2 regions of the Billgrantia hypersalina genome follow, and region 2 is predicted to be linked to the other one. Evidence: predicted binding sites of a transcription regulator. Region 2 holds the regulator's gene; the other holds the start of a gene.

Region 1 (14,686 bases), on a different contig from region 2:
GTCATGTCACCACATCTATCAGCTGCTGTGATTCTCTCAGGCGCGTTAGTCCTCATGGGTAGTGTGCAGGCCCAGGAAGAAGCGCAGGAGGAAGTGCTCAGGGTGGGGATGTCGGGAAGCTATTTCCCGTTTACCTTCGTCGAGCAGGACACACTCAAGGGGTTTGAGGTGGATGTCATGCAAGCCGTCGGCGAAGAGCTGGGTGTCGAGGTGGATTTCGTAACCGCGAACTTCTCGGGTCTGTTCGGCATGCTCGAGTCCGGACGCATCGATACCATTGCCAACCAGATCACCATTACCGAAGAGCGCGAGGCGAAGTACCTCTTCACGGAGCCCTATGTCTATGACGGTGCACAGGTGGTCGTCAGGGCGGGTAACGAAGAGATCGAGGGTTTGGAGGACCTCAAGGGCAAGCGGGTAGCCGTCAACCTTGGCTCGAACTATGAGGAGTTGCTGCGTGAGCTGCCCTACGCCGACGAGATTGATATACGGACCTACGACAGCAATATCGAGCAGGATACCGCGCTGGGTCGCGTCGATGCCTTCGTCATGGATCGCGTCAGCGCCACGCAGGTGATCCAGGAGCGTTCGTTGCCGCTGCAGCTTGCCGGTGAGCCGTTCTCCACCATTCGCAATGCGCTTCCGTTCCGCGATACCGAGGCCGATCGTGCCCTGCGTGACCGGGTCGACGAAGCGCTCGCCACCCTGCGTGAGGACGGCACCCTGGAGGCCATCTCGGAGCGCTGGTTCGGCATCGACATCACGCGTCAGTGAGGCCTTGAGCGTTCGCTATGCGCGTTCTCGATCTCGACTACATGCTGGGGCTGGTTCCCATCCTGCTGCGTTATCTGCCGCTCACGCTGCAGATGGCGACGGCAGGCATGGTGTTCGCCCTGGTGCTCTCCTGCGGGCTGGCCGTGATACGCGTGCTCAAGATCCCGGGGCTGAACGCGGCCACCATCCTGTTCATCTCCTTCTTTCGCGGCACGCCCCTGCTGGTCCAGCTTTTCCTGTTCTACTATGGCTTGCCGCAACTGCTTGCCTTCCTGACGCAGATAAACGGTATCACGGCTACCATCATGGGGCTGACGCTCCACTTCTCGGCGTACATGGCGGAGTCGATACGTGCCGCCATCGTGGGTGTCGACCGCAGCCAGACCGAGGCGGCGCTGTCGATCGGCATGACCAATGGCCAGTTGATGCGCCGTATCGTGCTGCCGCAGGCCACTCGCGTGGCCGTGCCCACGCTGATGAATTACTTCATCGACATGATCAAGGCGACTTCGCTGGCCTTTACCCTGGGGGTCACGGAGCTGATGGGGGCGACACAGAAGGAGGCGGCCGGTAGCTTTCTCTATTTCGAAGCCTTCATTACGGTGGCCATCATGTATTGGGTCATTGTCGAGTTGCTGGCCTGGTTCCAGGGGTGGCTGGAAAGACGACTCAACAGGGCTTATCGCAGATGATCCGGATCGCCAACCTCGTCAAGCGCTTCGGCAGCACGACCGTGCTGGACGGCATTGACCTCGACATCGAACAGGGTGAGATCATCGTCGTGATCGGTCCTTCCGGTACGGGCAAGTCGACCCTGCTGCGCTGTCTCAATTTCCTCGAGCGTCCCGATGCCGGGCGTCTCGTCATCGGGGATCTGGACGTCGATGTCACCCGGGCCAGCCGGGCCGAGATCCTGGCGGCGAGGCGCCGCACGGCATTCGTCTTCCAGAACTACGCGCTCTTCGCCAACAAGACGGCACTGGAGAACATCGCCGAAGGGTTGATCGTGGTCAACCGCTGGCCCAAGGCCAAGGCTCACGCCCGGGCCCGCGAGATCCTCCAGCGCATCGGTCTGGCGGACAAGGCGGATGCCTATCCGGCTTCGCTCTCGGGGGGGCAGCAGCAGCGGGTCGGCATCGGCCGGGCCATGGCGGCTCAGGCCGAGGTGATCCTGTTCGACGAACCGACCTCCTCGCTCGATCCCGAGTGGGTCGAGGAGGTACTCGGCCTGATGAAGCAACTCGCGCGCGAGCGTCAGACCATGCTGGTGGTGACCCACGAGATGGGTTTTGCCAGGGACGTGGCGGATCGCGTGGTGTTCATGGAAGGTGGGCGCATCGTCGAGCAGGGGCCACCTTCACAGCTCTTCAACGCCCCTCGGGACCCTCGCACGCGTGATTTCCTGCGCAAGATCCTGGCGGGGCAGCCTGCCTGATGGGCTTGTCCGGATGGGAGGTCGAGCGAGTTGTGCGATAATGAGGCCATAGACCCACAGGAGACCCCATGACCGTACACGAGGAGCTCGACGTGGCGCTGCGCCGCCTCGAGGCCACCATGAAGGCCACCAACATGTGGCGCATGAGTGCGCCGCGTCCCGAAGCGTTCGACAGCCAGCAGCCGTTCTGCATCGATACCATGAACTTGCCGCAGTGGCTGCGCTTCGTGTTCATCGCTCGCCTCGATGCGCTGGTCGAGGCTGAAGCGCAAATGCCGGAAAAATGCGACGTGGCGCCCGTGGTCGATACCTACCTGGCCCAACAGGGCACGCGTGCCACCGATCGCCTGCTGTTGTGCAAGGCGGTGGAAGAGATCGACCGCCTGATTACCGAAAATTGAGCGACACGAGGTGGCTAAGAAGGTATGCCGTACTACTTCGCCTATGGCAGCAATATGAACGCAGCGCGAGTCGAGGCCCGCATCGGTGAGACACGGCGTTGCCTGCCGGGTGTGCTTCACGATCACGCACTGCGTTTCGACAAGGCTTCACGGGTGGCGAGCATCGCCCATGCCAATATAGCCCCTTCAGCGGGGGAGCAGGTCGAGGGCGTGTTGTTCGAGCTGGTCGAGCCCGCCCAGATCGAACGGATGGACCCTTTCGAGGGACACCCGCACGACTACGAGCGGCACCGTCTGCCCATCGCGACCGCTGTGGGTGTCATCGAGGCCTGGGTCTATATCGCCGCGCCCGGCACCACCGCGCCATCCCTCAGGCCGGCGCGGGAGTACCTGGATCATCTTCTGGCGGGCGAGCCCTTCCTCAGTGCCGATTACCATGGTCGCCTGGCCAACGTCGAGGCGATACACGGCCTGGAAGATCACATCCTCACCCTGCTCGGCTTGTCGCGCCAGACGCCGCGCTAAGGCGCCCTTGACGTAATGCAGACGAAACGGGCGAGGCTCGCCGGTTGGCGGGCTTCGCAGCGTTCGGGGCAGCTTTCAGAAACGGTAGCTGAGGCCGGCCATGAAGACCCAGGGGTCGATGCTGACCTTGCCTACGTCTTCTCCTTCAATGCTGGCATCGGTATCGATGTCGACGTACCAGGCGGCAGCGTTGATGCCCCAGCTATCGTTCAGGCGAACATCCAGGCCCAGTTGGCCGGCGAGGCCCCATGAGCTGTCGAGGTTCAAATCGACCTCGCCGACATTGAGAATATGTACGGTCGCGCTCTCGTCGAAGAAATGCGTGTAGTTGAGCCCGATGCCGGCGTAGGGCTGGACGTGGGCGCCGGTGCCGCCTAAAGGGTAGTACTGCAGGGTCAGGGTCGGCGGAAGGTGCTTGGTGGAGCCGGTTGCCGCACCATCGGCAATCGAGATGTCATGCTTGAACGGCAGTGCCGCCAGCAGTTCGATGCCGAGCTTGTCGTGGAACAGGTAGCCTAAGGTGAAGCCCAGGTTGGTGTCGCTGTCTACATCGACCTCCAGCCCGGTCAGCCCAAGCGCATCGATTTCTCCGTTATCGCTTTTGGGGTCGACATGGGCGACGCCCACGCGGGTGATGAAATCGCCTTGGTTATAGGCAAGCGCCTGGCTGCTTGCAAAAAAAGCAGTGGCGGCCAGGCTAGCGGCGAAAAGGGCGGGAAGGGCTTGATTGCGCATGAGTCGACTCCTGTCGTTGAAATGACGCAGCCTGAGCTGCTTCGAACGAAGGCAGTCTACTCAGCGCTTGGTGGCTTGTTCTTGATCCAAGGCAATAGTTGCTTTCGGCAACCAAAAAGGGATTCGGCATGCTTGTTTGGTTGTCTATGTCAGAACGAAGAACGCCGGGCACAGGGCCCGGCGTTGGCATACTATCAGCCTGGTTCGGCTCAGAAGCGGAAGGTGACACCGCCGCCGATGGTCATCGGATCCACTTTAGCTTCTCCAATTTCGCTGCCATCGACAGAGATGTCGGAATCGACATCGGCATAGTTGGCGAAGCCGTTGAGCATGAAATTGTCAGTAATGGCGAGGTCTATACCCACCTGGCCTACGGCTCCGAAGGAGCGGCGGGCACTAACGTTTTCCGGCTCACCGGAGAAGCGGGTGTAGTTGAGGCCTGCCCCGACATAGGGCTGCACCTTGGAATCCAGCCCGCCGAGCGGATAGTAGTTGACCAGCAGGTTGACCGGCATGCGGTCGATGGTGTTGGTGCCACCGCCGAGCGATACATCATGCTCTATTTTTTCGGAGCCGTTTAGCTCGACGCCCACCTTGTCGTGGAACAAGAAACCGGCACCATAGGTAAAGCCGGTTTCACCGCTACTGATACCGTCGACGATGCCATTGTCGGAGCGAGTATCGGACTTGGCAAAGCCGCCGCGCACGAAGCCATCACCGGCGTTGTAGGCCAGGGCTGCCTGGCTGGCGAAAACAGAGCCGGCAGCGAGGGCAACCACGGGAATCAGGCGAATTGGTTTCATTGCTGTGTCCTCCAGGTTTCAGCTGGCCGGAGGTTCCGGCGAGATTGGACAGTGCTCAGTATAAGAACAGTGTTTCTAAAAGTCCTGTTTAAAAATGTTATCGCCCGCAGGCACTTGTTTGATTGCCTTAAAGCCGCGAAGCTCTAATGTCGCTTCTATGCATATTGAAGATTGGCGGACTTTGCGGTGTATAACAATTGCTGTGATGCAGCATGGCGTGGGATGCGCCCTGCAGCTAAGCCTTGAGTAGGCGAACCAAGAGGCACGACGATGAGAGTAGAGGCTGAGGGACGCCCCGTTTGGCTGAGTTTGGGGGCTATGCTGGTTGCCGCGGCGCTGGCGCTAGGGCTGTTGATTCGCCCCGAGCTGATCAGTGCAATGCCCATGACGCTGCGGCTGCCGGTCATCGTCCTGGGCGTGTGGGCCCTGGGGGCGGCCTTCATGCAGCCGTTGGGGCTGGAGTTTCGGCGTCCTTGGCTGCGGTACGCCACGACACCGCCGGCAAGCCTGGCGGCGCTGGGTATCTTTACGCTGATCGTGATAGTCCGTGCCGTCTGGCTGGCGTGAGCAGGCGACAAGAGAAAGCCGCCCGTGGGCGGCTTTCTCTTTGTTGCGTGGCGCCGTGGCGCCGGATCATCATGCTTCTTCGAAGGTATCGAAGTCAGCGGTCACACGCAGGTCCGGCTCTTCGGTAGCCAGGCTCGCCACCACGATGGCGATATACGCCAGGATCACGCCCGGCACGATCTCGTAGAGGTCGAAAAGGCCACCGGACAACTCGGCCCAGACCACCACGGTCACGCCACCTACCACGATGCCGGCAAGCGCACCCCACTTGTTCATGCGGCGCCAGTAGAGCGACATGATCAGTGCCGGGCCGAAGGCGGCACCGAAGCCTGCCCAGGCATAGGCCACCAGGTCGAGCACCGTAGCATCGGGGTTGAGCGCCAGCAGATAGGCAAGTACGGCGATGGCGATGACGGCCAGGCGACCCACCCAGACGAGCTCGGTCTGGCTGGCGTCCTTGCGGAAGATCGCCTTGTAGAAGTCATCGGTCAGCGCCGAGGAGGAAACCAGCAGCTGTGAATCGGCGGTGGACATGATCGCGGCCAGGATGGCGGCAAGCAGGATGCCGGCGATCACCGGATGGAAGATCAGGTTGACCATGACCATGAATACCGTTTCGCCATCAGCCAGATCGCGTTGCACGAAGCCCACGCCAAGCAAGCCCACGGCCACCGAGCTGACCAGTGCGATCGCGGTCCAGGTCACGGCGATGCGACGGGCGGCGGGAATGTCGCGATCGCTGCGGATGGCGGCGAAGCGCGCCAGGATGTGCGGCTGGCCGAAGTACCCCAGGCCCCAGGCCAGCGAACTGACGATGCCGATGAAGGTCAGCGCCTCGCCGGTCGAAGCGTCGCGGAACCAGGAGAGCATATAGTCGCTCTCGGCGGCGAGGGCGGCACCGGCGCCGCTGGTGCCGCCCAGTTCGCCGAAGGCGATGATCGGCACGATGGCGAGCGCCGCGGCCATCATCAGGCCCTGGATCAGGTCGGTCCAGGAGACCGCCAGGAAGCCGCCGAAGAAGGTATAGGAGATCACCGCGATGGTGCCGATGGTGACCGCCACGGAGTAGTCGTAGCCGAATACCGTCTCGAACAGGCGGCCGCCAGCGACCAGGCCGGAGCTGGTGTAGAAGAGAAAGAACATCAGAATGAACACTGCCGAAATCACCCGCAGCAGCTGCGACGTATCACGGAAGCGGTTGGCGAAGTACTCGGGCAGCGTCAGGGCATCGCTCACCTTGAAGCTGTAAAGACGCAGGCGCCGCGCCACGATCAGCCAGTTGAGCCAGGTGCCGATCAGCAGGCCCACGGCGATCCAGCTCGCCGAGATGCCGCTGACGTAGGCGGCACCGGGCAGACCGAGGAGCAGCCAGCCCGACATGTCCGATGCCCCGGCGGATATTGCCGATGTCCAGGGCCCCAGCGAACGCCCGCCCAGGATGTAATCGGAGAGATTGGTCGTGCGCTTGTACGCCACGATACCGATGCCGAGCATCAGCAGGAGGTACACCACGAAGGTGAAACCGATTGCCATATTATTCTGAACCATAAGGGGTTCCTTCAGTGTTTTTGTGGTAAATGATGAGCGCGTTCACTCATCTCCCAGCGCAAGCAGTGACGCGTTACCGCCCAGCGCGGCGGTATTGACGGTCACGGTTTTTTCCGTGGCGAAACGCAGCAGGTAGTGCGGTCCGCCAGCCTTGGGTCCGGTACCGGAAAGGCCCTGCCCGCCAAAGGGTTGGACGCCTACGACGGCGCCGATGATATTCCGGTTTATGTAAACATTTCCAACACGAATTTTCTGTGCCACGAGCTGGGCAAAGGATTCATTGCGACTATGAACGCCGAAAGTCAGCCCGTAGCCCTTGGCATTGATGGAATCGAGCACTTGTTCGATCTCGCTGGCCTTGTAGCGCACCACATGTAGGACCGGGCCGAACTGTTCGCTTTCCAGGGCGTCGATGGCGTCGATACGGAAAGCGACCGGTGGCACGAAGGTACCGTTAGCGGTGTAGGAGGGATCCAGACGGGTTTCGGCCAGCAGGCGCCCCTCGCCCTTGAGTCGCTCGATGTGAGCCATCAGGTTCCTGCGTGCATCGTCATCGATCACCGGCCCCACGTCAGTGCCCAGGTCGCGCGGGTCGCCAACATGGAGCTCCTCCATGGCGCCGCGCAGGATCTCGATGACCCGGTCGGCTACGTCGTCCTGCAAGTAGAGGACGCGCAGGGCACTGCAGCGTTGGCCGGCACTCTGGTAGGCGGACTGGACCACGTCGGCGACCACCTGCTCCGGCAGCGCGGTGGAATCGACGATCAGCGCGTTCATGCCACCGGTTTCCGCCACCAGCGCTGGCAGCGGGGCGTTCTCGCGCGCGGCAAGGGCACGGTTGATGATCTGGGCGGTATCGGTCCCACCCGTGAAGGCAACACCGGTGATGCGTGGGTCGGAGGTGAGCACGCTGCCCACGGTGGGGCCGTCCCCCGGCAATAGTTGCACCACGTCGCGCGGCATGCCGGCCTCGTAGAGAAGTTCCACCACCCGGTGGGCGACGATGGAGGTCTGCTCGGCGGGCTTGGCCAGTACGCTGTTGCCGGCGACGGCGGCAGCTACCATCTGACCGCAGAAGATCGCGACCGGAAAGTTCCACGGGCTGATCGCGGCGAACACGCCCTTGCCACCAAGCATCAGCCGGTTCGACTCGCCGGTAGGGCCGGGCAACTCGATCGGCTCACCGAACTGCTCTTCGGCGCGCATGGCATAGTAGCGACAGAAATCCACGGCTTCGCGGATTTCGTCGACACCGTCGGTCAGCAGCTTGCCGCCCTCACGGGAACACAGCGTCATCAGTTCGGCGAGGTTCTCCTCCATCAGATCGCCCAGGCGACGAATGATGGCGGCGCGCTCGTTCACGGGCGTGGCCTCCCAGCGCGGAAAGGCAGCCCAGGCGGCATCCACTGCGCGAGCAGCCTGGTCGCGGCTGGTCCACTGCACGCTGCCGACTCGCTGGCGGCGATCGTAAGGACTGAAGACCTCATGCACGCTGGCCGGGTCGCGGCTGACTTCGAAGGCAAGAAGCGGGCCGACATCATAGCTGCGCTCCATGAAACCCGACATGGCCTTCATCAGCGGTTCGTAGTGGCTGCGCACGTTGAGGTTGACCCCCTTGGAATTCTTGCGCTTCTCGCCATAGATATCGCGGGGGAGCGGGATTCGCGGGTTGGCGTAGGTGCGGTACTGGTTCAGCGTTTCCACCGGATGAACGCAGAGCGATTCCACCGGAACCTTGGGGTCGACCAGTTGATGCACGAAGGAGGAGTTGGCACCGTTCTCGAGCAGGCGGCGCACCAGGTACGGCAGCAGGTCCTTGTGGGCCCCCACCGGCGCATAGATACGACAGTAGGTACCCTGGGGAGCGCGCTTGAGCGCTGCCTCGTAGAGTGCCTCGCCCATGCCGTGCAGGCGCTGGAATTCGAAGGGGCGTGTGGCTTCGTTGGCCATCTCGAGGATAGTGCTGATGGTATGGGCGTTGTGCGTGGCGAATTGCGGGAAGAGACGGGCGCGGGTCTCATCGGAGAGCAGAAAACGCGCACAGACCAGGTAGGCCACGTCGGTGCAGGCCTTGCGGGTGAAGACCGGATAACCCTCGACGCCGAGCTGCTGCGACTCCTTGATCTCGCTGTCCCAGTAGGCGCCCTTTACCAGGCGCACGGGGATCTCGTCTCCCTGTCGGTCGGCCAGGCGGTTGAGGTAGTGCAGCACCGGCAGGGCGCGCTTGGAGTATGCCTGGACCACCAGCCCGAAGTGCCCCCAGCCCTTGCACGCATCGCTTTCAAAGACGGCACGGAACACTTCCAGCGACAGCTCAAGGCGGTCGACCTCCTCGGCGTCGATGGTCAGTGCCACGTCACGTTGGCGTGCCATGGCGACCAGCTCCCGCACGCTGTCGACCAGTTCGCGCAGGATCTGTTCGCGGCGGCCGAATTCATAACGCGGATGCAGCGCCGAGAGCTTGATCGACACGGAAGGCGCCGGCGTGCGGTCGGAGAGCTTGGTGCTGGTCAAGCCGACCCGCTCGATGGCGCGCGCGTAGTCGTCGAAGTAACGCTTGGCATCGTCACGTGTTCGCGCCGCCTCGCCAAGCATGTCATAGGAATAGGTGTAGCCTTTGTCGAATAGCGGGCGAGAGCGCTTCAGCGCCTCGTCGATGTCGCGGCCGAGCACGAACTGCTTGCCCATGATCTTCATCGCCTCGTACATGGCGCGGCGGATGACTGGCTCGCCCATGCGATTGACCATGCGATTGATGAAGCTGGTCGGCTTGCCGTCTCGGGGCTTGTCGAGCGTGACCACGCGGCCGGTCATCAGCAGCCCCCAGGTAGAGGCGTTGACCAGCCAGGACTCACTCTGGCCCATGTGTGCCTTCCAGTCGGCCGGCCCCAGCTTGTCCTCGATCAGGGCGTCGGCCGTTGCCGTATCGGGAATGCGCAGCATGGCCTCGGCCAGGCACATCAGCATTAGCCCTTCATGGGTGTCGAGGCTGTACTGCTGGAGCAGTTCGTCGATCGTGTCGACCGCAGTATCCATTTCGCGGACCTCTCGGACGAGCTCGGCGGTCTTGCCCGCGATGCGCCTGAAGTCCTCGGGGTCGGCGCTGATCACGTCGACCAGTTGCTGGACGAAGGTTTCTTCGTCCGCTACGTAATGTTCACTGATGCGCGCGAAGAGGGCATCGAGATCCTGCTGCCAGGTAGCAGCGTTCAGCATGGTGTCGGCGTTGAGCATAGGAGTCCCCCGGATGTCCCCGTCCTGAAACGGCAAAACGCCATGTGCGTGGCAGTCTGCCCGAACATGGGTGTGTCTTCCTTGACTGTAGGGGGGACGCGCGCAGACTGCTTGCCAAAAAGCCGGGAGGATTTGCAGATTTCGCGGGAGTTTGCATCGGCGGGCTTGAAATTACGACTTAAGTCGCATGTGCTAGACGGTTGGGTGTGTTGATGGTGGCACGTTCCAGCCCGCTGCGGCGTACGTGGCTGGGCGGGCAGCCGAACGTGCTGCGAAATGCATGCGACAAGGCGCTCTGGTGGGCAAAGCCGGTATTCATGGCGATCTGCGACAGCGGCATGCGGCTCTCTTCGAGCAACCGGCGAGCCGCTTCCAGGCGCCGGCGGCGCACGTACTGCCAGGGGGTGAGGCCGGTCTGCTCACGGAAGCAGCTGCTGAAGTGCGCTTCGCTGAGACAGGCCTGGCCGGCGAGGTCGGCAACGGAGATCGGGGCGGCCAGATGGCGGTCGATGAAGCGGTCCAGCTTGACCAGATCCAGACGGCGCGTCTTTTCCGAGGACGAAGTGCCGCCGAGCCTGGCATGCAAGCAGCCCAGGAAGGTGGCGGCCAAACGGTCGCTCTGGGCGGCGCTCAAGCCATCCTGGTTGCCCTCCTGCTCGAGCAGCAGAAACTCGAGGTAATGCTTGAGGGGCTTGTCCAGGGCGAAGAAGCGCGGGGCGTCGAACAATCGTGAGAGTTCGTGATGGTAACCCGTGAGCGAGGGGGCATCGGCCGGCAGATCGAGTATGAGCTGACGGTTCTCGCCCTGGCCGACGTAATAGTGCACGTGGTTGGCAGGCACGATGCAACCGGAGAAGGCGGAAATTGCACCCCCCAAACCTTCGATCTCGAACTCCGCTCGCCCCTGCAGGCCGATGACGATCTGATGGTAATCATGGGCGTGATGCTGGGTGGCGGTATCAAGCGGAATCTGGCGTATGACGCTGGACATGAAGTTCTCCCGCCTGTCGCTGTCGGGCCAGAGCATACCACACCCGGTTCCCGGGCAACGCTATGGCTGGTGGCGCTGCCTCTCGCGCAGCCGGTGGTGAGAGGCGAGATGATCGCGCAAGGCGGTCAGTTCCGCGCGACCGGCCTTGTCGAGCAACGGCTTGCCTTGGGCAACCTGCCAGGGGCGCCCGTGCTCCTGCATCAGTCGTTGGGCTCTTCGCCTTACGCCGTCGAGATAGTCATCGTGGCGAATGGGATAGTTCACCACGATGTTCCACTCCGTTTCCCCGACCTGATTCGTCAGGGCCTTATCGAACAGGTCCAGCAGGTGCTCCGGCTCGGTCCGGTAACGCGGCGTGCGAGAGAGAAGCAGGATCGAGACGACTCCGCCAATGACGAACAGGCAGACCGCGAAGATGAGCAGGAAGAGCGCCATGTCAATGCCACGCTGGAGGGTAGTGCGCAGGCCGGAAGCGGCGCCGGGCCAAACGCTCTACTGCACGAGCTGGAGCGGGTGAAGGGAATCGAACCCTCGTCTTAAGCTTGGGAAGCTTCTGCTCTACCATTGAGCTACACCCGCAAGGCGTTCGATAGTAAAACCAATGGCTTGAGCTTTGCAAGCCGGCACATGTCCTTGGCTCTCCTTGCTGTATAACCTTCTGTTTTGCCGTGCATTTCTCATGCCCTCGAGCGGCTTTCCCAAGCGACGCTCATCCCCCGGCGAGCCAGTTGACCGCGAGCAGAAAAAAAATTAGCGAACAGTGGCGAACTTTTTTGCTTGCTGCTGTCATATCTGGTACAGGCAGCAGCGCGATGGCAGTCGCTAACACTGTTGCTCTGGCTCGCAGTTTCGATCTTGCCGCCCATGACCCCATGGGCGGTTTTTTTTGTGCATTGCCTGGCGGGCGTATGCGCTGGGCAGCCAGCCCGGGAGAACCGGGCTGGTTGCGATAGAGGTAGGGGGCCTGCTGTCAACCCCGCCTTTGAGGGGGCTCAGGGATGCCGCATGCGCAAGATGGCAGTCAGCACGTCGCGGCGGGTTACGATGCCGCACAGGCGGCCTTGCTCGGTCACGGGGTAGACCTTGGGCTTCTGGCCAAGCATTTCCTGCGCCAGGTCGGTGATGCTCTTTGTCGGTGGAACCGATAACACCTCGTTGCGCATCAGTTCCCTGACCAGGGGCGCCTCGTCGTTGAGGTAGGCGCTCTGCAGCAGCTTGCCCATCACGTCCTGCTCTGAAATGAAGCCGATCAGGCAGTCATGGTCGTCGACCACAGGCACGCCGGGCAATCGGTGCAGCGCCAGGCCCTTGGCCAGCGTGGTGATCGAAGTGGTGCCAGTGACCCGATAGCAATCCCGGGACATGATCTCGCGAACGATGGTGGGAGCCCTGTTGAGCATGGCGCATCTCCTTGTTCGAGCGCTCTTGGCGGGACACTTTCAGCATAGCCGAGTCGCCTTTAGCGGCGCTGATGTCTTCAACACCTGGCCAACGCTCTACCCGACTGAGCGGTCAGAATGTCAGGCGCCGGAACACGCCTGGCGTGTCTGGCTCGAAGGGCAAAATGGAGCGGAAAGGACTAGCTTGGGGAGATGAAGCTGGCGAGCTTGGCCCGCCAGAAGGAGGAGAAACCAATGGACGCACGTGAATACCTTGCAAAGAAGGGGCTCGACGGTAACCGAGACGAAGACCGCCCCAACACCCTGGAGGAAAAGGCATGGGAGCGCGCCCGCCAGTCAGGTGGACGCCAGCCGCATGCCGGCACGCCTTATGACTGGGAGGACTGGGAACGTTATCACGATGCGTTGGCCGAAGGCGCCGAGACCATAGAGCAGAAAATCGATCGAGAAGCTCATCGCCGGACCCACGCATTGGCAGAGGAAGGGGGCGACGGAGGCGGGGCAGTACAGCAGTTCGAGCCGGTGAGGGAGAGCCCTCTGTCATCCGGCCATAGCGATCACGCTGCGATGCCTTCAGGGCAGCAGGCATGGCAAGCGTCGGCGGCCTTGCGTCTATCCTTCAAGCTACTGGCCATCCTGCTGCCTCCCTTGGCGGTCGGGCTCGCCCAGGGGGGAGCTCGGCGAGTTGCGGTCAGCTTGCTCCTTACCCTACTGGGTTGGGTTCCGGGCTGCCTCTATGCCTGGTCGTGGCTGAAGCGCCAGCTGGCGTGACAGCGCTTGTTTGCAATACCTTCGGAAACGAACAGTTTGACGAGAAACGAAAATAACCGCGGCTTTTCTGCAACGTGTGTGTTGCAGCAACATCAGGACTGTTTTAGCTGTTCTTTCGACTAAGGTCTAGGTAATAAATCGAGCTTGAGCGTTGCCCTGACCCTACCTCTAGGCTAGTCTCGCTATCGTAAACGAACATTTTCAGGTTCGTTTTGATTGAAATCGAACATTTTCATTGTTTCTTCGTTCGTTCCGATCATATCGAACCTGGTCATCGACCCATAAAAACAACAGGGCGAGGCGATGTCCTACCTATTCTCCATCGACCAAGACATGGCCAACCTGCGCGCCATACGCTTCGATCATTCTCTACCGCCGCTGACCGTCGCTCAGCGGGAGCTAGCCCAGTCCTTTCCCGGTGACGCAGGGGGCAGGCACGATGCCGACGCGACCGCCTCGGCCCGTGAGTTGCTCAATGCCGGCTGGCAGGTGGCGGTAGAGCGAGTCAAGCGCGCGCGCAGCAGCACGATCCTTTGGCTCTGCCACCTTGCCGCTAGCCGGCTAAGGCACCGGCCGCTTCGCGGTATTTCAACGACTCCATAACGATGACAAAGAGTTCAGCATGTCTCTGATACTTGAAAACATCGATCACGTGGTCAATGGAGCCACGCATATCGAAGACGTCAGCCTCGAGCTGGCGCCCGGCTCCTTCAACGTCCTGCTGGGGCGAACCCTGGCCGGCAAGACGACGTTGATGCGGATCATGGCCGGGCTGGAGTCCCCCACGCGCGGCAGGGTATGGATGCACGGGGAGGACGTGACGCGCCGGTCGGTGCGCAAGCGCAACGTTTCGATGGTCTATCAGCAGTTCATCAACTACCCGGGGCTCACCGTATTCGACAACATCGCCTCGCCGCTCAAGCTGGCGCGGGTGCCGCGGGAGGAGATACGCCGTCGTGTCCACGAGACGGCCAGCATGCTGCACATCGAGCATCTGCTGGACCGCTACCCGGCAGAGCTCTCCGGCGGCCAGCAGCAGCGCACCGCCATGGGTCGAGCGCTGGTAAAGGACGCTGATCTGATTCTCTTCGACGAACCGCTGGTCAACCTCGACTACAAGCTGCGCGAGGAATTTCGCGAAGAGCTGCGCGAGCTTTTCAAGGCGCGTAACTGTATTGCCGTCTACGCCACCACCGAACCCAACGAGGCGCTGGCGCTGGGCGGCCACACGGCGGTACTTCACGAAGGGCGCCTGCTCCAGTATGGGCCCACCGAGGACGTCTATCACCGCCCCCGGGACGTGTTGACTGCCGAAATGTTCTCCGAACCGCCCATCAATGTGGTGCCGGCCATGGTGTCCGGCGCCGAAGTGACCTTCGACCGCAGCGTGCATTTTCCGCTCAACCGGGACCTCGCCGGACTGGCGCCGGGCCAGTATCAGTTCGGGGTGCGGCCTTCGCAAATCGGGCTCGAGCGACAGGCGGAAGACGACCTCGAGCTGG
Region 2 (14,686 bases):
TCCGCCTGGGTAAGACCCGACTTGCCTCGCGGTTTCCAGTCGTGATCGCCCTCCTCCAGCCAGTGCATCCGCACCCGTTCGGGCAGCGAGTACCTTTCGACCTCCTCGCGAGTGCCGAACGGATCGCGACTGCCCTGCACCACCAGCGTGGGACAGTCGATCAACGGCCAATGCGCCAGGCGCAACTTCTCGGGCTTGCGCGGTGGGTGAAAAGGGTAGCCGCACAACACCAGGCCGGCGGCCCGGTCGCGTGCCGCCAGCAGGCTGGCCGCACGCCCGCCCATGGACTTGCCGCCGAGCCACAGAGTACCTCCTTGCGGTTGTGTCAGAATGTCGCACCAGTGGGACAATTCTTCTACCAGGCGGTCAATCGGTGGCGGTGGAATTCGTTTCGCTTCCCGCTGCATGCGTTGCATGTAGGCGAACTCGACGGCAAGGGTCTGGACGCCCCGGTCAACGAGAGCATCCCGCAAATGACGCATATAGGGCGAATGCTGTCCAGCCCCCGCCCCATGGGCGATCAGCAGGCGGCCGATGCCTCCCTCCCCCTTCACTTCGAGCGGGCCCCACCCTTCGACGAGCCACTGGCCGGGCTCACAATACAGCCCCTGTTCGCTCAGTTGGACGGGACTGATGACGACCGAATCAATTTGCGAAAAGTTCGACACACGTCAAATTCCTATACGAGTTTCACCTGTATCCTTGTTTCAGTCTGTCCGGCGGCTGCGCTAGAATCCGCCCTGCTTTCTGACCTGCATCACCCAACCGGGAGCGCCGTCGTGGCCGTCACCGCCACCACGAATTCCCGATACGCGTTCTATGGGAACCTGACATGAGCACAGCACTAGAGCACCCGACCTACAACTACAAGGTAGTTCGGCAGTTCGCGATCATGACAGTGGTGTGGGGCATCGTGGGCATGCTCCTCGGTGTCATCCTTGCCGCACAACTGGTCTGGCCGCAACTCAACCTCGATCTGCCTTGGACCAGCTTCGGCCGCTTGCGTCCGCTACATACCAATGCCGTCATCTTTGCCTTCGGCGGCTCCGCCCTGATGGCGACTTCCTATTACGTGGTACAGCGGACCTGCCAGGCGCGGCTGTTCTCCGACAAGCTGGCCGCGTTCACCTTCTGGGGCTGGCAGGCGGTGATCCTGTCCGCGGTGGTCACGCTGCCGCTGGGCTATACCACCACCAAGGAATACGCCGAGCTCGAGTGGCCGATCAACATCCTGATCGCCGTGGTCTGGGTCAGCTATGCCATCGTCTTCCTGATGACCATCAAGCAGCGCAGGACCTCCCACATCTACGTGGCCAACTGGTTCTTCGCCGCCTTCATCCTTACCGTCGCGGTGCTGCACATCGTCAATAACGCCGCGATTCCGGTGACGATGATGTACTCCACCTCGATCTACGCCGGCACCATCGATGCCATGGTGCAGTGGTGGTACGGGCACAATGCGGTGGGCTTCTTCCTGACCGCCGGCTTCCTCGGCATGATGTACTACTTCGTGCCCAAGCAGGCCGAGCGGCCGATCTACTCCTACCGCCTTTCGATCGTGCACTTCTGGGCCCTGATCATGATCTACATGTGGGCAGGACCCCACCACCTGCATTACACCGCGCTGCCCAACTGGGCGCAGTCACTGGGCATGGTGATGTCGATCATCCTGCTGGCCCCCTCCTGGGGCGGCATGATCAACGGCATGATGACCCTTTCCGGGGCCTGGCATAAGCTGCGCACCGACCCGACCCTGCGCTTCCTGGTGGTGGCCCTGTCGTTCTACGGCATGTCCACCTTCGAAGGCCCGATGATGGCGGTGAAGACGGTCAACGCCCTGTCCCACTACACCGACTGGACCATCGGCCACGTGCATGCCGGCGCGCTGGGCTGGGTGGCCATGATCACCATCGGCTCCATGTATCACCTGATTCCGCGCCTGTTCGGCCGCACCGAAATGTACTCCGTCGGCCTGATCGCCGTGCACTTCTGGCTCGCCACCATCGGCACCGTGCTCTACATCGCCGCCATGTGGGTGAACGGCATCCTGCAGGGCCTGATGTGGCGTGCCATCAACCCCGACGGCACCCTGATGTACACCTTCGTCGAAGCCGTCGAGGCGAGCGGCCCAGGCTATGTCGTGCGCCTGATCGGTGGCCTGTGCTGGGTCATCGGCATGCTGATCATGGCCTACAACGTCTTCATGACCGTCAAGCGCAGCCAGGCACTGAGCCAGCAGCCGCTGCCGCAGACCGCCTGACCAACCGGGGAAACCGACACCAATGAAACACGAGATTGTCGAAAAGAACGTTGGTCTGCTCGCCGTGCTGATCCTGGTGGTGATCAGCTTCGGCGGCCTGGCCGAGATCGTGCCGCTGTTCTTCCAGAAACAGACCACGGAACCGGTCGACGGCCTGCGCCCCCTCTCCGCCCTGGAGCTCGAAGGACGCGACATCTATCGCCGCGAGGGCTGCGTGGGCTGCCATTCGCAGATGATCCGCCCGTTCCGCGCCGAAACCGAGCGCTACGGGCACTACAGCGTGGCCGGCGAGTCGGTCTACGAGCACAACTTCCTGTGGGGCTCCAAGCGTACCGGCCCGGACCTGGCCCGTGTCGGCGGCCGCTACAGCGACGACTGGCATCGCGCGCACATGTACAACCCGCGCGACGTGGTGCCGGAATCTGTCATGCCGTCCTATCCGTGGCTGTTCGAGCGCACCCTCGACGGCAAGGACACCCCGCGCAAGATGGAAGTGCTGCGCAGCCTCGGCGTGCCCTACACCGACCAGGACATCGAGGGCGCTACGCGCGAAGTCCGCGGGCAGCAGGAGATCACGGCCCTGGTGGCCTACCTGCAGCAGCTGGGGACCGTCCTCGAGGGCACGCGCTGATCATGGATACCGGTACCTTTCGCGGCATCATCACCGGTCTGCTGGTCATCGCCTTCCTCGGCATCGTCTGGTGGGCTTATTCCCGGCGGCGCAAGCCGGACTTCGACGAGGCGGCCCAGTTGCCCTTCGCCGATGACGACAAACAATCGAACCGAGACCGCAGCGCCTCGCAGCAGGGCTCGCACCGCGAGCAGGCAGGCGAAGCCGATTCCCGCAAAGACAGGGGAGACGAAAACGCATGAGCAATTTCTGGGGTGACTCCCTTCCGGGGTTCTGGAGCGCCTGGATCATCTTGATCACGCTGGGCTCCATCGCCTTCGCCTTCTGGATTCTCTATGCCAACCGCAAGACCGACAAGGTGCCCGATGCCGACGGCAACGTGGAAACCACCGGCCACGCCGCCGACGAGATCGAGGAATACGACAACCCGCTGCCACGCTGGTGGTTCCAGCTTTACGTCGGCACCGTGGTGTTCTCGCTGGGTTACCTGCTGCTCTATCCCGGGCTCGGCAACTTCGCCGGCCTGCTCGGCTGGACCCAGGAGGGCCAGTGGGAGCAGGAGGTCGCCCATGCCGAGGAGCGCTTCACGCCGATCTTCTCCCAGTACCAGGAGATTCCCATCCCCGAGCTGGCCCAGGACGCCGAAGCCATGCAGGTGGGTGAGCGGATCTTTCTCAACAACTGCGCGGTGTGTCACGGTTCGAACGCCAAGGGCGGCTACGGCTTTCCCGACTTGACCGATGACGATTGGCTATACGGCGGCGAGCCCGACCACATCGTCACTACCCTGGTGCGCGGGCGCAACGGCCTGATGCCCTCCTGGCAGCAGCTTGGCCAGGAGAATATCGAAAACGTGGCCAACCACGTACTGTCGCTGTCCGACCTGGAGCACGACGCCGAACGCGCCGAGCCGGGTTCCGCCGTGTTCACCTCGGTGTGCGCCGCTTGCCACGGCCCCGACGGCACCGGCAACCAGGCCTTGGGGGCACCAGACCTGACCAACAATACCTGGCTCTACCTGGCACCGGGACAGAGCGTCCTCGACTCGGTCCGCCAGACCCTGCGTAACGGTCGCAACGGCCACATGCCGGCGCAGGAAGCCTATATCGGCGACGAACGTGTCCACCTGGTGGCCGCCTACGTCTACAGTCTTCGCGACCGCGACTGATATCCGCCCAGGCGGGATGTGCGACCCGCGGTCGCACATCCCCGCTTCGCGACGGGCTCTCGCTACAATGAAGCCACTTCATTGCCTCCCCTCTGCGGGCGCCCTGCCTGCCGCGAGCCAACTATGAGCGAAAAGATACCCACCCGGGACATCACCCCCGATGCCGTGGGGCACCATGCCCCAGGCGACACGATCCAGCAGCAGATGTACGCCAAACGGCGCCACATCTACGTGCGCGAGATCAAGGGTATCTTCCAGCGTCTCAGACGCCTCACCAACTGGGGTTTGATGCTGGCGTTCTTTGGCCTGCCATGGCTCACCTGGGGCGACCGTCCGCTGATCTGGTTCGACCTGCCGGGGCGCGAGTTCCATATCTTCGCCGCCACCTTCTATCCGCAGGAATTCATCCTGCTGTCGTGGCTACTGATCATCTGCGCCTTTGGCCTGTTCTTCATTACCGTCTTCGCCGGACGCGTGTGGTGCGGCTATACCTGCCCCCAGAGCGTCTGGACCTTCCTTTATATCTGGGTAGAGCATCGCCTGGAGGGTTCGCGCAATCGCCGCATCAAACTCGACCGCGAGCCGATGAGCGTCGACAAGGCCTGGCGCAAGACCGCCAAGCATGCCATCTGGCTGGCCATCGCGCTGGCCACCGGGGTGACCTTCGTCGGCTACTTCACACCGATTCGCGAGCTGGCGGTTGACCTGCCCACGCTCGAGGCGCACGGCTGGTCCTACTTCTGGGTCGGTTTCTTTCTCGTCTTCACTTATCTCAACGCCGGCTGGCTGCGCGAGCAGGTGTGCATCTACATGTGCCCCTACGCCCGCTTCCAGGGCGTGATGTTCGATCGCAACACCCTGATCGTCTCCTATGACGCGGCCCGCGGCGAACCTCGCGGTGCGCGCAAGAAATCGCTCGACCATGAGCAGGTTCGCGCCGCAGGGCTGGGCGACTGCATCGATTGCGAGCTGTGCGTGCAGGTCTGCCCGACCGGCATCGACATCCGCGACGGCCTGCAGTACGAGTGCATCACCTGCGCGGCCTGCATCGACGCCTGCGATAGCGTAATGGACCGGATGGGCTATCCGCGGGGACTGATTCGCTACACCACCGAGAACGCATTGGAAGGAAAGCGGTCCCATATCCTGCGTCCCCGCCTGCTCGGCTACCTGGCCGCACTGGTGGTCATGGTCGGCCTGTTCACCTGGGCGCTGAGCGAGCGCATGCCTCTCGACTTCGAAGCCGAGCGCGAGCGCGGCCAGCTCTACCAGATGACGCGTGACGGGCGCATCAGCAACGTCTATACCCTGACCGTACGCAACCGCGATGATCGCCCTCACGACTATCGCCTGGTGGCCAGCGGACTGCCCAGCCTCGAACTCGACAGAGACGGTTTCGAAGTACCGGCCGGCGCCACGCGCACCTTCGCCGTTCAGGTGACCGCCGAACCCGATGACATCGAACTGCCCAGCCACCCGATCGTGCTCCACCTGCAATCGCATCAGGACGAACACATCGCCCTCGATCGCGAGACGCGCTTCATCGGCGATACACGGAGATGAATTCCATGACGACCCCCTCCCCCTGGTACAAGCAGTTCTGGCCCTGGTTCCTGCTCGGCCTGCTGTTTTCGGCGATGGCCGTCAGCACCAGCTTTGCCGTCCTTTCAGTACGTTCCTTCGATGGCATGGTGCAGGAGGACTACTATGAGCACGGCCGCGCCATCAACATGGAACTGGCCAAGCAACATCGCGCCCATGAACTGAAGCTGGCCGCCGACCTGCGCCTCGACCCCTTGACCAGCGATGTCATGGTACAGCTGGATGGCGACGACCGTCCCGATCAGCTGTCCTTGAAGCTGATCTTTCCCACGGAGGCCGACCGCGACCAGTCGATCGATCTGGAACACGTTCGCGACGGCCTCTACCTGGGCCAGGCGCCCGACAACCTGCGCTATCGCTGGTACCTGCAGCTACAGCCCCGTGACGAACAGCCCGAGTGGCGCCTGGTGGGTGAGGCCCGCTTCCCCAGCGAAGAGCGCTTCAACCTGACACCGGGCGTTCAACAGCGCAGCTAGCGAGCGTAGAAGACCCTTGACGCACAACGATACGACCCAGGCCGCCGAGGGCAGGCAACCGGCCACGAACTGTTATCACTGCGGCAGCCTCGTGCCCGCAGGCGCCCCTTGGTCGATCACGCTCGACGATACCCCCCATCCGCTATGCTGCCCCGGCTGCGAAGCGGTGGCGCATGCCATCGTCGATGGCGGACTGGCCAGCTACTACCGCTTTCGCACGGAGCTGCCGGAGCGCCCCGACGAGCGTCAGGCGGTCAAGGCGGAAACCTGGGCGGTGTTCGACGACCCGGGCCTGCAGCGCCAGTTCGTTCACGCCGAGGGCGACAGCGGCCTGGTCCACGCCACCCTGGCCGTGGATGGCATCACCTGCGCCGCCTGCGCCTGGCTGATCGAACATCGTCTCAACGCGCTGGACGGCGTGACCTCGAGCGCCGTCAACCTCAGCCACCATCGGGTGCGGGTGGCATGGGACCCGGCCAGACTCAAGCTGTCGCGGATTCTCGCCGAGATGGCCGGCATCGGCTACAGCGCCCAGCCCTACGAACCGGATGCGGCCCAGCAGCGGCTGCAGTTCGAGGAACGCATGAATATCCGCCGGTTGATCGTGGCGGCGGTGGGCATGGCCCAGGTAATGATGTTCTCGATCCCCATCTACGTATCAGGTCCCGGCGAGATCAGCGAAGACTTCCTGGCGCTGTTCCACTGGCTCTCGTTCGCCCTGGCCACCCCGGTGGTGTTCTTCTCCGCCATGCCCTTCTTCCGCAATGCCGTGCGCGACCTGCGGGCGCGCGTGCTGGGCATGGACGTGCCGGTTTCCATCGCTATCGGGGGCGCCTATCTCGCCAGCGGTTATGCCGTGCTCTCGGGCACCGGCGAGGTATATTTCGACTCGGTGGCGATGTTCACCTTCTTCCTGCTGTTCGGTCGCTACGTGGAGGCTCGTGCGCGGCGACGCAGCGGGCATACCGGAAACGTCCTGGCCGGCGCCCTGCCGCTCTCCGCCGTGCGCCTCGAGGCGAACGGCGAGGAGCGTATCCTGCCGGCAAGCGAACTCGCTCCCGGCGACCGCGTGCTGATAAAGCCCGGCCACGGCGTGCCCGCCGACGGCATGATTGAAGAGGGCGAATCGAGCCTCGACGAGTCGATGCTCACCGGCGAATACCTGCCAGTGAGCCGGCGTATCGGCGACAGCGTCACCGGCGGCAGCCAGAACATCGAGAGCCCCCTGGTGGTGCGTGTCACCCATGCCGGCAAGGAGGCCCGTGTGGCGAGCATCGTCGATCTCACCGACCGCGCCTTTGCCAGTCGCCCGCGACTGGCCCAGATGGCAGCGCGAATGTCGCACCTGTTCGTGCTGCGGCTGCTGGTCGTGACCGCCTGCGTGACCGTCGCCTGGTGGTTCATCGATCCCAGTCGCATGCTATGGGTAATGCTTTCGGTGCTTGTGGTGACCTGCCCCTGCGCCCTGGCGCTCGCCACGCCCACCGCGCTCACCGCCGGCCACGGCCAGCTGCGGCGCCGCGGCGTGCTGATCACCCGCGCCGATGCCATCGAGTCGCTGTCACAGGTCGATCGGGTGATATTCGACAAGACCGGCACCCTGACGTGCGGCGAGATGCAGCTGATGGATACCCGTACGCTCGGCCTCATTCCTGCGGAACGTGCCCAGGTGATCGCGGCAGCGCTGGAGGCCCGCTCCGAACATCCCATCGCGCGGGCCTTCCGTCCCTGGCGCGACGCCACGGTGGAGGCCGGCGAGCGGTCCAGTCGCACCGGGCAGGGGGTCGAAGGCGTGATCGACGGCAAGCGCTGGCGCCTGGGACGCTCCGACTTCGCCTGCCCCGGCCAAGCTCCCGAAGCACCGGGTGATGGCCAGTGGTTGCTGCTTGGCGAAGAGGGTGAGCCGCGCGCCTGGTTCGCCCTGCGCGACAGGCTGCGCGACGACGCCGCCGAGGCAGTGGCGGCACTGAAGGCACGCGGCACACGGGTCGAACTGCTATCGGGCGACACGATCGGTGCCGTGCGCAGCATGGCCGAACAGCTGGGCATCGACACTTGGCGTGCCGGCGTCAGTCCGGAAGGCAAGCTGGAGCGCATCCGCGCGTGCCAGGCCGCCGGCGAAAAGGTCGCCATGATCGGAGACGGGATCAATGACGTACCGGTGCTGGCCGGTGCCGACGTGTCGGTCGCCATGAACGGCGCCACCGACCTGGCCCGCACCAGCGCCGATGCCGTATTGCTGAGTCCACGCCTGATGCGTATCGTCGAGGCGGTCGAGATCGCTCGCGCGACTCGCCGCATCATGCGCCAAAACATGATCTGGTCGGTATGCTACAACTTCTCGGCCCTGCCGCTGGCCGCCATCGGCATCGTGCCGCCCTGGGTCGCGGCCCTCGGCATGTCGGGCAGCTCACTGGTGGTGGTGGGTAACGCGCTACGCCTCAATCGCTTCCGCCTGCGCCCCGCCCCCGGGCCGAGCCCCGACGCCAATTGGGTGAATGCATGACCGTTCTCTACCTGCTCATCCCGCTGTCACTGATCCTGCTCGGCCTGGCCGTCTGGGCCTTCTTCTGGGCGGTGAAGAACGACCAGTTCGAGGATCTCGAGGGCCCGGCCCACCGCATCCTCTTCGACGAGGACGAGAACGACCTGCCCCTCGCGGAACGGGAGAAGCGACGTCAGGCCAGAAAGGAAAAGCCGGACGCCGGCGATGACGACGATCGGGCAGCGCGCTGATGGATCCCACCGGACTCGGCCTGCCTCCGCTGCTGGCGGCTTTCGTCTTTGGCCTGCTTGGCGGTGCGCACTGCATCGGCATGTGCGGCGGCATCATGAGCGCGCTGACTTTCGCCGTGCCGCCCAGCATGCGTAGCCCAGCCCGGCTCTCCGGGCTTCTGCTTGGCTACAACCTCGGGCGCATTGCAAGCTACATGGTCGCCGGCGCGCTGGTTGCCTCGCTCGGCACCGTGGTGGCCCTGACGCCGGCAGCGCGCATGGGGCTGCAACTGTTCGCCGCGCTCATGCTGATCCTGATGGCACTCTACATTGCCAACTGGTGGAAGGGACTGCTCAGGGTCGAGGCGCTGGGCAGGCACCTTTGGCGATACCTGGAGCCCATCGGCAAGCGACTGATGCCGGTGGTCAAGGTTCCCCACGCCATCGGCCTTGGCGCGGTCTGGGGCTGGCTGCCCTGCGGTCTCGTCTATTCAATGCTGGCCTGGAGCCTGGCCACGGCGAATCCGTTGAAAGGCGCGGCGCTGATGGGCGCCTTCGGCCTCGGGACCCTGCCTTCACTGCTTGTCACCGGCTTCGCCGCACGCCAGCTGGGCACGCTGATCCGTCATCCGGCAACCCGCACCCTGGCGGCCCTCCTTATCATCGCTTTCGCCCTCTGGCAGCTCGTTGCCCTGCTGCCGCTGGGCGCTCCGGAACATTGAAGGCCAGCCCTTAACCTGCATTACGGCTTCGTTTGACGCAGCTCAAACTGCCTTGGGCCGGGTACGGCTAGCATGATGGCAATCGTTAGCCTTCGGAGTAATTCCATGTCCGCCCCCGCGCTGTCCATGCCTCGAATGACGGCCGACCCCTTCGCCTGGGACGCGGCCCTGCTGCGGCGCTATGACACTCATGGACCGCGCTACACCTCGTATCCCACTGCGCTTTCGTTCGGTGAGGAGTTCGACGCGCCGGCCTACCAGGCAGCGCTGGCACGCAGCAATGCCGATGGCAGGCCGCTGTCGCTCTACGTGCATATTCCTTTCTGTCGCAAGGCCTGCTACTACTGCGCCTGCAACAAGATCGCCACCAAGAACGCCAAGGTGGCGGAACCCTATATTTCGCGGCTGGACCGCGAAATGGTGCTGGTCAGGCCACACCTCGACACGCGTCGCGAGGTGGCGCAGCTGCACTGGGGCGGCGGCACACCGAGCTTTCTCAACCTCGACCAGATGAGCGATCTGATCGACCGGCTCGACGCCCGCTTCGGCCTTACCAACGCCCGCGACCGCGACTACGCCATCGAGATCGACCCGCGAGAGGCCGATGTCTTCACCCTTCGCCACCTGCAGGCGCTGGGCTTCAATCGCCTGAGTCTTGGCGTTCAGGATCTCGACCCGCGTGTACAACGAGCCATCAACCGGATCCAGCCACGCATCCTCACCGAAGCGCTGCTCGACGAGGCCGATCGCCTGGGTTTCCGCTCGCTCAACCTGGACCTGATCTATGGCCTGCCTTTCCAGACCCGCGACACCTTTGCCGCGACGCTGGAGCAGGTGATCGCCATGGCGCCGGCACGACTCTCCATCTTCAATTACGCCCACATGCCCGAGCGCTTCGCCGCCCAGCGGCACATACGCGAAGTAGACCTGCCCAGCCCCGACGAGAAGCTGGCGATACTGCGCACCACCATCGCCATGTTGACCGCAGCGGGCTATACCCATATCGGCATGGATCACTTCGCCCGCGCCGACGACAGCCTGGCGATCGCCCAGCGCGAAGGGACCCTGCAGCGCAATTTTCAGGGCTACTCCAGCCACGCCCAATGCGACCTGGTGGGGTTCGGTGTCTCGGCGATCTCCCGCATCGACGATGTCTATGCCCAGAACCACACCGCCCTCGGCGCCTACGAAGCGGCGCTCGATGCCAGCCAGCTGCCCACCGCTCGTGGGGTTCGCCTGAGCTTCGACGACCGTATCCGGCAGCATGCCATCGAGCGGCTGATGTGCGACATGGAACTCGACCTGGACGAGCTGAGCGAAACCTTCGGCATCGACGCTCCCCGCTACCTGGCGGATGCCCTGCTGCGATTGGAGGCCCCGCTGAGGGACGGATTGGCCCACCTCGAAGGGCGCCGCCTGGTGGCGACACCGCTCGGCCGCCTGCTGATCCGTCACCTCGCCATGGCCTTCGACAATCGCCTGACATTGCCACCCGATTCGCGCTTTTCACGCATCGTCTGAGCGGGAGGTCCGACCCGAATAACAGGCGAGCTGCGGCCAAAGGTCGCGATGGGCATTTTACCGGCCCCCATAATGCTCCATAATGGCTACACGACAGGATCAAGGAGGTGGAGCATGCCGGTCAACGTGGCCAATGCACTGGGCCAGCGGCGTTCGCTGCTGCACGAAACGCGCTGCCAGAACTGCAGCCTGAGCTCGCTGTGCCTGCCCCTTGCGCTCGAACTCGAGGATATGGAGCAGTTCGATGCCATCATCCGGCGCCGCGCCCCACTGAAGAAGGGCGAGTCGCTGTTTCGCCAGGGCAGCGCCTTCAGCAGCGTATTCGCGGTGCGCTCCGGCAGCCTCAAGCAGATTACCACCGAAGGGTCAGGGGAGGACCAGGTTACCAATTTCTTCCTGCCCAGCGAGCTGGTCGGCCTGGACGGCATCGACGAACGGAAGTATCCGGGCAGCGTGATCGCGCTTGAAACCACCACCGTTTGCGAGATTCCCTTCGATCGGCTCGATTCGCTTTCGGAGCAGCTGCCGGAACTGCGCGGCCAGCTCTACCGCAGCATGAGCAAGGAGCTGCGCGACGACCGCAAGATGATGCGTCTGCTTTCGCGCAAGACCGCCGACCAGCGTCTGGCCAGTTTCTTTACCAGTTTGTCGGACCGCTTCCGCCGCCGCGGCTATTCACCCTACAGCTTCCGCCTCTCCATGTCGCGAGCCGACATCGGCAATTACCTGGGGCTCGCCGTTGAAACGGTGAGTCGCATCCTCGGCCGCTTCCAGCAGCAGGGGCTGGTCGAGGTATCGGGGCGCGAGGTGAACATACTCAATCTTGAGGCCTTGGTGACCCAGGCGCAGGACGACCACTAAGCCCTGCGACACCGCCCAGCAGAACGAAACCGCCCGGCTCAAAGGATGCCGGGCGGTTTCCATTCGTGCCGGATGGCCGTTCAACTTCCCCGCGAAACGTCCAGCGCATCGATGCGGCGCTCGCGTCTTCGTGCCTGCTTGGCCTCTAGCCCCTCGAAGTCGAACAGCTCGCGGTCGGCCAACTGCGAAGGCGCCACGTTGGATACGGCCTTGAACATCGATTCGATACGCCCGGGGTGCTTGCGCTCCCAATCGGCGAGCATCTCCTTGACCACCTGGCGCTGCAGGTTGGGCTGGGAGCCGCACAGGTTGCAGGGAATGATGGGGAAGTCCATCAGCTGTGCGAATTCGATGATGTCCGCCTCGCGGCAATAGGCCAGCGGACGGATGACGATATTCTTGCCGTCGTCGGAAAGCAGCTTGGGCGGCATGGCCTTCAGGCTGCCGCCATAGAACATGTTGAGGAAAAGCGTCTCGAGGATATCCTCGCGGTGATGGCCCAGCGCCACCTTGGTCGCCCCGATCTCCTCGGCAAAGCCGTACAGCGAACCGCGCCGCAGCCGCGAACAGAGCGCGCAGGTCGTCTTGCCTTCCGGGGTCTTCTCCTTCACCACCGAATAGGTATCGCGCTCCAGAATGTAGTACTCGACGCCGATGGAATCGAGATACTCGGGCAGCACGTGCTCGGGAAAGCCGGGCTGCTTCTGGTCCAGATTGACCGCTACCAGCGAGAAGTTCACCGGCGCATTGCGCTGCAGGTTGCGCAATATCTCGAGCAGCGTATAGCTGTCCTTGCCCCCCGACAGGCATACCATGACCCGATCCCCTTCATGGATCATTCCGTAGTCGATGATGGCATTGCCTACCTGACGCCTCAGGCGTTTCTGCAGCTTGTTGAATTCACGCCGCCCCTTGGCGTCGAGCTGCTCAAGCGTCGTGCTCTCCTGATCCATCTCGCCCTGCTGCAGGCGAGCTTTCAGGTCGGCAACGGAATGGGGGTCGAATGTTACGGCGTCTTGCATGGTCACGGGCTGCCAGGCGTGGTGAATGACGCGGCCATCCTACCACCGCCACCGCCCGGAGGCGACGCCAAGGCGGCGATTCAGCCTCATGCCTCTCGGCGGGCCTGCAACCCGGCCCGTTCCAGGCGCAGGTACATGAGCGCTGTGGTCACGGCATCGCCAAGGGCGGTATTGCGCCCCATGACAGGAACGCCCAGCGACTCCGCCACCGTCTCAAAGCGCAGCGCACGCGGCTCGGGCTCCATCACGCTGCGCCGCTGCTGGCGATGGTAAAGCTGGGCCACATCGATACCGCTATTGGGCAGGTCGAAACCGAAGCGGGGCCGAATCTGACGATTGAGGATGGCCAGGTCGAAATCGAGGCGCCATCCCAGCAAGGGGCGGTTGCCGATGAAATCGAGCAGGCTCCCCAACGCTTCGTCAAGGCTCACGCCTTCGTCGAGATCGATCCCGCGCAGGCGATGCACGCGGATGGAATCCCCAGTCAGCGTGGCGGGCCGCTTGAGGCGCAAGTCCAGAGACTCGCTGGTCAGGACCCGGTCGCCGCGCACCTTGACCGCACCGATGGAGACGGGCTCGGCCACCCGCGTATCGACGCCGGTGGTTTCGCAGTCGATGGCGACCAGTTCATCCCCGGTGTAGGGGTGGAAGAGCCAGCCATACTTGCCATCGGCGTGGCGCCGACGATCGCTGGCACGGCGCAGTACTCGGAACATCCCTTCCTCCTATTCGTTCTCGCCTTCTTCGCGGGCGCCTGCCTCAGGAATATTCCAGGTGATAGCGCTGCGACAGGCTCTGCTTGAAATCCTTGACGATGTGCAGTGCTTCACGCAGCAGGTCGCGCTCCAGTGAAGACAGCTGCTGGACCACGACGCGGTCGGGGCTCCTGCTGTCGCTGCCGCCATCAAGACGCTCCAGTTGCTGTTTCAGGCGCAGCTCGGTGAACAGCGACAGTGCCTCGGCGAGATCTTCGGCGACCCGCTGCTCCAGCCGCCCGTCCGCCGCCAAGGCCTCGAGCCGCTCCAGCGTCGAAGTCGGCTGGATACGTCGCTCCAATGCCATGGTGCGAACGCCGTGCACGATGGGAAAGATCCCGCCCTTCTTGATGTCGATACCGTGCTGCGGCTTCTTCAACGAGCCAAACAGGGTCAGCGGCGTGGAGAAGCGCAACGCCGTGCGTGCGAAGTAGGAAAGCAGTATTTCGTCGCGCGAGCATTGCGCGAAAAGGGCCTCCCGCACGCGGTCGAGCAGCGCCGGGTTACCGGCCACCGAATGGGAATCGAGCATGATGGCAAGCTTCATCAGACTGTCGCCGTCGCGCTTTTCGGCCCAACGGGCGATTCGCTCACGCCACTGCGAGACGGAACCCACCCATTCGGGGTTGCTGACCATGATGTTGCCAGGGCAGGGCGGGTAGCCCAGCGCTATCAGCGTCTCGGTGAAACGCTGCATCTGCTCGTCCACATCGGGCCATTCGAGCCCATCGGCGAGTATCAGGCCGTTGTCCTGGTCGGTCTTGAGGATCTGTTCGCCGCGCCCTTCGCTGCCCATCACCATCAGGCAACTGTCGCGATGGTAACGCTCGTCGATCAGGAAGCCCCACGCCTTGGACATGATGCGCCCGTTGAGCGCCGCCAGCAGACCCATGGCGAAGCGCAGCTTCACGCCCTGAGCCATCAACGCCTTGACCAGTTCGGGCGTGCGTCGG

The links. Region 2 encodes FNR, which switches genes on or off when oxygen is low (the NO sensors DNR and NnrR bind a similar motif). Its sites were predicted from a motif close to TTGATNTANATCAA; they were not measured.
Region 1: a site for FNR is predicted at 3,952-3,965, ahead of ACOJCM_RS18005 (OmpW/AlkL family protein). Genes of this name have one in related genera too.

What each region holds. Positions count from the first base shown of each region.
Region 1 covers NZ_JBMIQI010000018.1:739,964-754,649, reverse strand. The annotation lists gene ACOJCM_RS18030 (amino acid ABC transporter substrate-binding protein) at 55-774, shown strand; gene ACOJCM_RS18025 (amino acid ABC transporter permease) at 792-1,466, shown strand; gene ACOJCM_RS18020 (amino acid ABC transporter ATP-binding protein) at 1,463-2,209, shown strand; gene ACOJCM_RS18015 (YqcC family protein) at 2,278-2,610, shown strand; gene ACOJCM_RS18010 (gamma-glutamylcyclotransferase family protein) at 2,635-3,135, shown strand; gene ACOJCM_RS18005 (OmpW/AlkL family protein) at 3,211-3,870, opposite strand; gene ACOJCM_RS18000 (OmpW/AlkL family protein) at 4,080-4,673, opposite strand; gene ACOJCM_RS17995 (hypothetical protein) at 4,944-5,240, shown strand; gene putP (sodium/proline symporter PutP) at 5,310-6,788, opposite strand; gene putA (bifunctional proline dehydrogenase/L-glutamate gamma-semialdehyde dehydrogenase PutA) at 6,831-10,022, opposite strand; gene ACOJCM_RS17980 (AraC family transcriptional regulator) at 10,201-11,013, opposite strand; gene ACOJCM_RS17975 (hypothetical protein) at 11,074-11,448, opposite strand; tRNA gene ACOJCM_RS17970 (tRNA-Gly) at 11,519-11,592, opposite strand; gene ACOJCM_RS17965 (CBS domain-containing protein) at 12,006-12,413, opposite strand; gene ACOJCM_RS17960 (YqaE/Pmp3 family membrane protein) at 12,648-13,184, shown strand; gene ACOJCM_RS17955 (hypothetical protein) at 13,488-13,787, shown strand; gene ACOJCM_RS17950 (ABC transporter ATP-binding protein) at 13,807-14,686, shown strand, end outside.
Region 2 covers NZ_JBMIQI010000011.1:470,134-484,819, reverse strand. The annotation lists gene ACOJCM_RS09360 (alpha/beta family hydrolase) at 1-668, opposite strand, end outside; gene ccoN (cytochrome-c oxidase, cbb3-type subunit I) at 833-2,260, shown strand; gene ccoO (cytochrome-c oxidase, cbb3-type subunit II) at 2,283-2,891, shown strand; gene ACOJCM_RS09345 (cbb3-type cytochrome oxidase subunit 3) at 2,894-3,133, shown strand; gene ccoP (cytochrome-c oxidase, cbb3-type subunit III) at 3,130-4,059, shown strand; gene ccoG (cytochrome c oxidase accessory protein CcoG) at 4,183-5,622, shown strand; gene ACOJCM_RS09330 (FixH family protein) at 5,628-6,137, shown strand; gene ACOJCM_RS09325 (heavy metal translocating P-type ATPase) at 6,154-8,643, shown strand; gene ccoS (cbb3-type cytochrome oxidase assembly protein CcoS) at 8,640-8,873, shown strand; gene ACOJCM_RS09315 (sulfite exporter TauE/SafE family protein) at 8,873-9,574, shown strand; gene hemN (oxygen-independent coproporphyrinogen III oxidase) at 9,680-11,095, shown strand; gene fnr (fumarate/nitrate reduction transcriptional regulator Fnr) at 11,210-11,956, shown strand; gene ttcA (tRNA 2-thiocytidine(32) synthetase TtcA) at 12,037-12,978, opposite strand; gene ACOJCM_RS09295 (3'-5' exonuclease) at 13,065-13,694, opposite strand; gene ACOJCM_RS09290 (DUF294 nucleotidyltransferase-like domain-containing protein) at 13,738-14,686, opposite strand, start outside.